Regions from separate parts of the Variovorax sp. P1_G12 genome, predicted to be linked through region 2. Evidence: predicted binding sites of a transcription regulator. Region 2 holds the regulator's gene; each other region holds the start of a gene.
What was found. The regulator sigma-54, encoded in region 2, starts transcription at its own class of promoters, with help from an activator protein. The targets are predictions, from matches to a motif close to TGGCANGNAANCTGCTTT.

Region 1: the regulator sigma-54 is predicted to act here: its motif matches at 1,632-1,649, upstream of AC1D2O_RS34695 (transglutaminase family protein).
Region 3: the regulator sigma-54 is predicted to act here: its motif matches at 1,154-1,171, upstream of AC1D2O_RS02915 (ammonium transporter).

Annotation. Positions count from the first base shown of each region.
Region 1 covers NZ_JBFUBW010000050.1:30,691-33,961, forward strand. Annotated here, with positions in the region: gene AC1D2O_RS34690 (DNA internalization-related competence protein ComEC/Rec2) at 1-1,538, opposite strand, end outside; gene AC1D2O_RS34695 (transglutaminase family protein) at 1,705-3,271, shown strand, end outside.
Region 2 covers NZ_JBFUBW010000027.1:48,185-51,455, forward strand. Annotated here, with positions in the region: gene AC1D2O_RS26665 (phospholipase D family protein) at 1-583, opposite strand, end outside; gene AC1D2O_RS26670 (RNA polymerase factor sigma-54) at 656-2,242, opposite strand; gene lptB (LPS export ABC transporter ATP-binding protein) at 2,256-3,050, opposite strand; gene lptA (lipopolysaccharide transport periplasmic protein LptA) at 3,047-3,271, opposite strand, start outside.
Region 3 covers NZ_JBFUBW010000002.1:155,990-159,260, reverse strand. Annotated here, with positions in the region: gene pmbA (metalloprotease PmbA) at 1-828, shown strand, start outside; gene AC1D2O_RS02915 (ammonium transporter) at 1,244-2,446, shown strand; gene AC1D2O_RS02910 (NUDIX domain-containing protein) at 2,577-3,029, opposite strand; gene AC1D2O_RS02905 (GatB/YqeY domain-containing protein) at 3,032-3,271, opposite strand, start outside.

The DNA of each region.
Region 1 (3,271 bases), on a different contig from region 2:
AGCGACCCCGGCAGCCGCATCGCCAGCAAGGTGCCGCCCAGAACGCCCGCCATCGCCATCCAGAGCGGCGGCGCCGGCATCGACAAGGTCGCGAACGGCAGGCCGGCGAGCCACTCCAGCACCCACGACAGGGCCTGCACCGACCACGCGGCGGCATGCCACAACGGCGCGGCAACGACGCCGAGCATCGCCAGCGGCGTCACGACCAGCGTGACCCAGGGAATCGCGATCGCGTTGGCCAGCAGGCCGACGGCCGAGACCTGCTGGAACAGCAGCAGCGTGAGCGGCGTCAGCGCCAGCGTCACGACCCATTGCTCGCGCAGCAGGCGCAGCAGGCGCCCGGCGAGGCCTGCCGGCGCGTCGGCGGGCGCCGCGCCGTCGGAGGCGAACAGCACGCCGACGGCGACGAAGCTCAGCCAGAAGCCCGCCTGCATCAGGGCCCAGGGGTCGGCCGCGACCACGACGGCGCAGGCGAAGAGCCAGACGAAGGGCCAGGGCCAGCGCCGGCCCGTGAAGCGAAGCAGCCCGATGGCGGTGAGCATCAGCACGGTGCGCTGCGAAGGCACGCCCCAGCCGCTGAACACCGCATAGAGCGCGGCCAGGAGCACGCCCCCGACCAGCGCGGCATGCTGCGCCGGCCAGCGCAGCATCAGGCGGCCGCTGCGGCGCCACAAGGCGCCGACGAGCGCGGTGGCGAGCCAGGCGAACATCGTGATGTGGAGGCCGGAGATCGACATCAGGTGGGCGACACCGGTGGCGCGGAAGACGTCCCAGTCGGTGCGCTCGATCGCGTTCTGGTCGCCCGTGACCAGCGCCGCGACCACGCCGGCCCGGCGCGGGTCGTCGATACGCTCGAAAGCGGCATCGCGCACCGATTCGCGCAAGCGCTCGACCGGATGGCGCCAGGTCGAGCCCAGGCGCTCCGGCGCGGGATCGCGGGCCCCGGTGCGGACCTGGCCGGTCGCGTGCTCGCCCTGCTCCCACAGGCGAAGCTCATGGTCGAAACCATGCGGGTTGAGGCTGCCATGCGGCGCCCGCAGCCGCACCGCGAAGCGCCAGCGCTCGCCCGCGTGCAGCGGCGCCGGCTTGACGGCCTCCTCGGCCGGACGCGCCCAAGGGCCCGTGGACGTGTCGTACCAGCCCAGCGAGACGCGCGATGGCACCTGCGGCGGCGGGCCGTCGCCGGCGTCCGCCGCCTGGACCCAGCGCGCCGACTCGAGCTCGAACGCGAACCGGGTCGCGCCGGCGCCAAGCTGGGGCATGCTCGCGACCCGGCCCTCCACCAGCAGATCGCGTCCCTCGATGGCGGGCGACAGGGCGCCGGCCGAGTAGGCCGCGGCGCGCCAGCCCGCCGAGCCGCCACCGGCCATCGCGCCCAGCAGCAGCGCCGCCGGCAGCCACAGCGCCGATGGCCAGCGCAGCGCACCGAGCCCCAGCCAGCCGCACGCGGCCAGCGTGAGCAGGCCCGCATAGAACGCCCAGTGCCACAGCGCCGCCTGCTGCAGCTGCAGCGCAGCGCCGAGCACCGAGCCCGCCATCGCGGCGAAGACCGCCAGGGCGCGCGTCCGCCGCCCGGCCGTCACGAGACGACTCCCGATTCCATCTGCAACTCACTCCCTTGTGCGCTTCTTTGGCGCGCAAATTGCTTTCTGTGTCGGCTAGTATGCGACTCATCCCGAGGCATCCTCGACGCACCGAGAAACAATGTCCATCCACGCCGCCCTACACCACGTCACCCACTACAAGTACGACCGTCCGGTGCAACTCGGCCCCCAGGTGGTCCGCCTGCGTCCGGCGCCGCATTGCCGCAGCAACGTGATCTCGTACTCGCTGCGGGTCGAGCCCGAAGAGCACTTCGTCAACTGGCAGCAGGACCCGTTCGCGAACTACCAGGCGCGACTGGTGTTCCCCGAGAAGACGCGCGAATTCAAGGTCACGGTCGACCTCGTGGTCGAGATGGCGGTCTACAACCCCTTCGATTTCTTCCTCGAGCCCCAGGCCGAGAACTTCCCTTTCGAGTACACCGAGGCGCAGGCGCAGGAGCTGGCGCCCTACCTGGTGGCCGACGCGGCCACGCCGCTGGTGCAGGCCTACCTCGAGAAGGTCGACCGCAAGGCACAGCGCACCATCGACTTCCTGGTCGGCATCAACCAGCAGGTGCAGCAGGACGTCAACTACCTGATCCGCATGGAACCCGGCGTGCAGACGCCCGAGGAGACGCTGACCAACGGCTCGGGCTCCTGCCGCGACTCCGGCTGGCTGCTGGTGCAGCTGCTGCGCCACTGCGGCCTGGCGGCGCGCTTCGTGTCGGGCTACCTGATCCAGCTCACGCCCGACGTCAAGGCGCTCGACGGCCCGAGCGGCACCACGGTCGACTTCACCGACCTGCATGCCTGGTGCGAGGTCTACCTGCCGGGGGCGGGCTGGATCGGACTCGACGCCACCTCGGGCCTGCTGGCCGGCGAAGGCCACATCCCGCTGGCCTGCACGCCGACGCCCTCGAGCGCCGCGCCGATCGAGGGCGCGGTCGACGAAGCCGAGGTCGCGTTCGGCCACGAGATGAAGGTCACGCGCATCCACGAGTCGCCGCGCGTCACCAAGCCCTACACCGAAGCGCAATGGGCCGAGGTGCTGGCGCTGGGCGATGCGGTCGACAAGCGCCTCGCGGCCGGCGACGTGCGCCTCACGATGGGCGGCGAGCCGACCTATGTGGCCACCAGCGACCGCGACGCCGCCGAATGGAACACCGACGCCCTCGGCCCCACGAAGCGCGGCTATGCGACTGAACTGGTGCACAAGCTGCGGGCCGAATACGGCAAGGGCGGCTTCCTGCACTTCGGCCAGGGCAAGTGGTATCCGGGCGAGCAGCTGCCGCGCTGGGCGCTGTCGATCTTCTGGCGCGCCGACGGCCAGACGCTGTGGCACAACCCGGCGCTCTTCGCCGACGAACGCACGCCCACGCACTACACCAGCGAGGATGCGCGCCGCTTCACCACGGAGCTCTCGCACCGCCTGGGCCTGACCGAGCGCTACATCCAGCCCGGCTACGAGGACGTCTACTACTACCTCTGGCGCGAGCGCCGGCTGCCGGTCAACGTCGACCCCTTCGACTCCAGGCTCGACGACGAGATGGAGCGCGTCCGTTTGCGACGCGTGTTCACGCAGAAGCTCGACGCCGTGATCGGCTACATGCTGCCGATCGAGGCCGCCAACGCCGACACCGATGCGCCCGCGCTCGCGGGTCCGGGCTGGAAGACCGGCCCCTGGTTCC
Region 2 (3,271 bases):
TCACCAGGGCGCCGGCGACGAAGGTGTCGATGTCCAGGAAGTTCGCGCCGGCGGTCTGCGTGAAGTACTGGCTGCCGATGTTGCGCCCGCCTGCCACCGCCATCGCGCCGTCGGCGATGAAGAGCTTGTTGTGCATCCGGCGATTGACGCGGTCGAAGTCGAACAGCGAGCTCGAGAAGCGCTGCAGCAGGCTGCCGCGGCCGGCTGGGAAAGGGTTGAACAGCCGCAGCTCGAGGTTCGGCGTGGCGGCCAGCGCCAGCAGCAGGTCGTCCTCGCCCGAGGTGTAGAGGTCGTCCATCAGGAGCCGCACGCGCACGCCGCGCAGGGCCGCATCGCGCAGGGTGCGCAGGAAGTAGCGGCCGGTGTCGTCGTTCTCGATCTGGTAGTACTGGACGTCGAGCGTGCGCTCGGCGCGGCGCGCGAGCTGCAGCCGCGTGTCGAGCGCGAAGTCGCCGCCGGGCATGAGCCGGAAACCGCTCAGATCCGGATCGGGCGACGAGGCCTTGACGATCCGGCCCAGCGCGGTCGCGCCCGAGGCCGTGATGGCACTCGAGGGCGGGCGCTCGACATCGGCCGGCAGCATCGCGCAGCCGCCGACCAGAAGCACCGCCGCCGCCAATGCCGCACCGAGCCGCCACCCGCGCACCAGCACGCCCTAGAGCGCCTTGCGCAGATTGGCCGGCGCGATGCGCAGCGCCTCGCGGTACTTCGCGACGGTGCGGCGTGCGCATTCGATGCCCTGCTCCTTGAGCATCTCGGAGATCTGGCTGTCGGACAGCGGTTTCTTGAGGTCCTCGGCGCTCACGAACTGCTTGATCAGCGCCCGCACCGCGGTGCTCGAGGCATTGCCGCCGGTCTCGGTGCCGAGCGCCGAGCCGAAGAAGTACTTGAGCTCGAACGTGCCGTAAGGCGTCGCCATGTACTTGGCGGTGGTCACGCGGCTGATGGTCGATTCGTGCAGGCCGAGTTCGTCGGCGATCTCGCGCAGCACCAGCGGGCGCATCGCCAGCTCGCCGTGCACGAAGAAGCTCTTCTGCCGCTCGACGATCGCGTTCGACACCCGCAGGATGGTGTCGAAGCGCTGCTGGATGTTCTTGATGAACCAGCGCGCCTCCTGCAACCGCTGCGAGAGCGCCTGGCTGCCCTCGCCCTTGTGCTGCTTGAGCGCGCCCGCATAGATGTCGTGCACGCGCAGCCGCGGCATGACCTCGGGGTTCAGCATGACGCGGAACTTGATGTTGGTGCTGGTGCCGTTGGCGATGCGCGTGACGATCACGTCCGGCACCACCACGTTGCGCTCGACGTCGACGAAGCGGCGGCCCGGCTTGGGCTCGAGCCGGGCGATCAGCTGCAGGGCGGCGCGCACCTCTTCCTCGTTGCTGCGCGCGAGCGTCGCCAGCCGCTTGAAATCGCGCCGCGCCAGCAGCTCCATCGGCTGCTTGCAGACCGCGATCGCGGTCTGGCGCACCCGCGCCTCGTCGGCACCCTCGCCGGGGTGCGCCAGGGCGCGCAGCTGGATCGTCAGGCACTCGCCGAGGTTGCGGGCGCCGACGCCGACCGGCTCCAGGCTCTGCAGCAGGCCCAGCGCGACCTGGAAGTGATGCACCAGGTCGTCGAACTGGTCGTTGTCGTCGCCGGCCAGGCCCGAGGCCAGGGCCGGCAGCGAATCCTCGAGGTAGCCGTCGTCGTTGAGCGACTCGATCAGGAAGCGCAGCGCGGCGCGGTCGGTCTCGCTGAGCCTCAGGCCCAGCGCCTGCCGATGCAGGAAGGACTGCAGCGACTCGTGGCTGCGCGCCAGTTCGGTGGCGTCGGTGCGTTCGTCGCCGAGGTTGTTGGCGCGCGCGGGCGCATCGCCGCCCCATTCGCTGTCGTCGGGCGCCACGTCGACCGTGCCGTCGCCTTCCCAGTCGGGCTCGGCGTCGGCGGCGTCGAGCGGCGCCGTCTCGGCCTCGGGTGTCGCGACCGCAACCTCGGCGGCAGCGGCCGCGGGACCGGGGGCGTAGTCGCCGTCGCCTTCGGCCTGCCGGTCGTCGTCGCGCACCGGCGCATCGGCGGCGTCCAGCCCGAACTCCTCGCGCGCCGCCTCTTCGGCCGTCCGCTCGAGGAAAGGGTTGTCGTCGAGCATCTGCTCGACTTCCTGGCTCAGCTCGAGGGTGGACAGCTGCAGCAGCCGGATCGATTGCTGCAGTTGCGGCGTCAGCGCCAGATGCTGGGAGACGCGAAGCGAAAGCCCCTGCTTCATCGAGATAAGGCCCCTACATCCGGAAATGTTCGCCCAGGTACACGCGTCGCACCTCGGCGTTGTCGACGATCTCCGAAGGCGTGCCTTGTGCCAGCACATGCCCGTCGCTGATGATGAACGCGTGATCGCAGATGCCAAGCGTCTCGCGTACGTTGTGGTCGGTGATGAGCACGCCGAGGCCGCGCTCCTTCAGGAAGCTGATGATCCGCTGGATCTCGATCACCGCGATCGGGTCGATGCCGGCGAAGGGCTCGTCCAGCAGGATGAAGCGCGGCTGCGTCGCCAGGGCGCGCGCGATCTCGACCCGGCGGCGTTCGCCGCCGGACAGCGACAGCGCCGGTGAATCGCGCAGGTGGTCGACGCGCAGGTCGGCCAGCAGTTCGCCCAGCCGCTCGTCGATGTGCGCCTTGCTGAGCGGCACCATCCGGCCGTGTTCGTCGGGCTCGCTCTGCAGCTCGAGCACTGCGCGCACGTTTTCCTCGACCGTCAACTTGCGGAAGATCGAGGCCTCCTGCGGCAGGTAGCTCAGGCCCATGCGCGCGCGACGGTGGATCGGCATGTGGGCGATCGGCTCGCCGTCGATCCAGATCTCTCCGGCATCGGCCCGCACCAGCCCGACGATCATGTAGAACGAGGTGGTCTTGCCCGCGCCGTTGGGGCCCAGCAGCCCGACCACTTCGCCCTTCTGCACGGCGAGCGACACATCCTTCACGACCGTGCGGCTGCCATAGCTCTTCTGCAGGCTGCGCGCCTCCAGCCGGCTGACCGGCTGGCCATCGCTTCCATTCAACCCGGCGGTTTCGATCACTTCTTGGACTCTCCGCCGAGCGTGGTGGTGGAACGCAGGCTGTTGCCCGGAGCCGGAGCCGGGGTCGCCGCGGGCTTGGCACCGCCGCTGCCGGGCGCCGGGGCGGCCGCCTTGGGCGTCAGGATGACCTTGACGCGGCCGCTCGCCTGTGTCGCCACGCCGGCGTTCGGCGGCAGCGAGGAGCCGTTGACCGTGAAGGTGTCGTTGCTCTGGTCGTAGAC
Region 3 (3,271 bases), on a different contig from region 2:
GGCGGCTACGCGAGCTCGCGCCATTCGATCTCGGTGGCGCCGATCGCCGGCCGCGGCGACGACATGCAGCGCGACGCCTGGTACAGCTCGATGCGCTCGGCCGACGAGCTCGCGAGCCCCGCGGCGGTCGGGCGCTATGCGGCCGAACGCGCGCTGAGCCGTCTCCAGTCGCGCAAGATCAAGACCACCGAATGCCCGGTGCTGTTCGAGTCGCCGCTGGCGGCCGGGCTGCTGGGTGGCCTGGTGCAGGCCACCAGCGGCGGCGCGCTCTACCGCAAGAGCAGCTTCCTGCTCGATTCCCTGGGCAAGAAGGTGCTGCCCAAGCACATCGACGTGGTCGAGGACCCGCATGTGCTGCGCGGCAAGGGCAGCTCGCCGTTCGACGACGAAGGCGTCGTGACCCGCAAGCGCAAGGTGGTCGATGGCGGCCGGCTCGAGGGCTATTTCCTCAGCACCTATTCGGCGCGCAAGCTGGGCATGAAGACCACCGGCAACGCCGGCGGCTCGCACAACCTCACGTTGACCTCGCGCCTGACGAAGAAGGGCGACGACCTCGACGCCATGCTCGCCAAGCTCGGCACCGGCCTGCTGGTGATCGAGCTGATGGGGCAGGGCGTCAACTACGTCACCGGCGACTATTCGCGCGGCGCCAGCGGCTTCTGGGTCGAGAAGGGGCGGATCGCGTTCCCGGTGCAGGAGATCACGATCGCCGGCAACCTCAAGGACATGCTGCTGGGCATCGAGGCGGTGGGGGCGGATGCCTACAACTACGGCGCAAAGACCACCGGCTCCGTGCTGGTCAATCGCATGAAGGTGGCTGGAGCATAGCTCGCCCCCAGGTCGGGCTCACTGCGTGTAGCCCTCCCACCCCCTACCGGGGGCGCAGTCAGCGGCCCGGCAAAGCCGGTTCCGCGACTGCCCACGAACGGGCGCGCTGCGCGCAGCCGTAGAAAAACCACAGCGCCGATTGATTTGGCCGGCGCAGCCAGGCCCGCTGGTGAAACACCGCGGAACCGGCTTTGCCGGGCCGCTGGTGTTGCCCCCGGCAGGGGGTGGGCGCCCGGACACGAAGTGCCGGGCAACCTGGGGGCGAGCAACATTTCGGTGCGCGATGCAGTGATGTGGAACACGAGGCACCGCAGTGAAGCGGATTTGGCACCAATTTTGCTTTCGATTGGCGCGTCAGCCGGGCAATCCGGCGTGAACGCACCACATCAACGCAAACTTCAACAAGCCAAACTTCATGGATGCACTGACTCGGGGCACGAACGCGCTATTTCTTCTTCTGGGCGCCATCATGGTGTTATCGATGCATGCGGGCTTCGCCTTTCTCGAACTGGGCACGGTACGCAAGAAGAACCAGGTCAACGCGCTGGTGAAGATCCTGGTCGATTTCTCAGTCTCGACCATCGTCTACTTCCTCGTCGGCTTCGGCGTCGCCTATGGCACGCACTTCTTCGTCGGCGCCGAGCAGCTGGCGCTCGGCAGCGGCTTCGAGCTGGTGCGCTTCTTCTTCCTGCTCACCTTCGCCGCCGCGATCCCGGCGATCATTTCGGGCGGCATCGCCGAGCGCGCCAAGTTCTGGCCGCAGCTCATCGCCACGGCGGTCATCGTGGGCTTCGTCTACCCGCTGTACGAGGGCATCGCCTGGAACCGGGCCTTTGGCATCCAGGACTGGCTGGTGCGGGTGACGGGCCATGAATTCCATGACTTCGCGGGCTCGGTCGTGGTCCACGCGATGGGCGGCTGGCTCGCGCTGCCGGCGGTGCTGCTGCTGGGCGCGCGCCGCAACCGCTACCGCGGCGACGGCTCGCTGAGCGCCCATCCACCGTCGAACATCCCGTTCCTGGCCCTCGGCGCCTGGGTCTTGTGCGTGGGCTGGTTCGGCTTCAACGTGATGAGCGCGCAGACGATCGACAAGATCTCCGGCCTGGTGGCGGTGAATTCGCTGATGGCCATGGTGGGCGGGACGCTGGTGGCGCTGGCGCTCGGCAAGAACGATCCGGGCTTCGTCTACAACGGCCCGCTGGCGGGCCTGGTGGCCGTTTGCGCGGGCTCCGACCTGATGCACCCGATCGGTGCGCTGGTGGTGGGTGGCGTGGCCGGCGCGATCTTCGTCAAGCTCTTCACCCTGACGCAGAACAAATGGAAGATCGACGACGTGCTCGGCGTCTGGCCGCTCCACGGGTTGTGCGGCACCTGGGGCGGCATCGCGGCGGGCATCTTCGGCACCCGGGCGCTGGGCGGCATCGGCGGCGTGAACCTGTGGGCCCAGCTCATCGGCGTCGCGATCGGCGTGGCTTGGGCACTGGTGGCGGGCGGCGCGGTCTACGGCGTGCTGCAGGCCACCCTCGGACTGCGTCTGTCGCAGGAAGAGGAGTACGAAGGAGCGGATTTGTCGATCCACCACATCAGCGCCACGCCGGAGCGCGAAGCGAGTTGGTGAGTGACTGACTCGCCCCCAGGTCGGGCTCACTGCGTGTAGCCCTCCCACCCCCTACCGGGGGCAACACCAGCGGCCCGGCGAAGCCGGTTCCGCGGTGTTTCACCAACGGGCCTGGCTGCGCCGGCCGGATTCAGGGGGCCAGGGCCGAGCGAACTTTCTCGATGACCCGGATGTAGGGGGCGGCGAAGTTGTCCAGCGGCGCGTCGTGCGTTAGCCAGCTGAAGCTGAACACCAGGCCGTCTTCCTCGGGGCTGCCGGAGGCGACGTGTTCGAAAGTCTCGGGCAGCGGCCCTTCGGCGCGCATCAGGTACAGGTGCCAGAGCTGCGGGTGGCGGCGCTTGTTGCCTTCGACGCCGGCCTCGCAGTCGCGGTCGATGGTGCCAAGCGGCAGCAGTTCACCCAGGTAGTCGATGCCGGATTCCTCCAGCAGTTCGCGCCGCACCGCGGCCTCGGGCGCTTCCCCGGCCTCGATGGTGCCCTTGGGCAGCTGCATGCCCCGGTCCTCGGGGTGGTGGAACACCAGCAGCCGGCCTCGGCCGTCGACCAGGCAGGCGCAGGCCTTGAGGACCGGGCTCGCCTTCACGTTCAGGCGCCCGCGAGCGCTGCCTTCACGGCGGCACTGACCTGGCCCATGTCGGCCTTGCCGGCCAGCCGGGTCTTGACCGCGCCCATCACCTTGCCCATGTCGCCCGGGCCCTTGGCGCCGAGCTCGGCGACGATCGCCTTGACCTCGGCCGCGACCTCTTCGGCGCTCATGCGCTGCGGCAGGTAGACCTCGAGCACCTTGATCTCGGCGGCTTCCTTGTCGGCCAGGTCGGTGCGGCC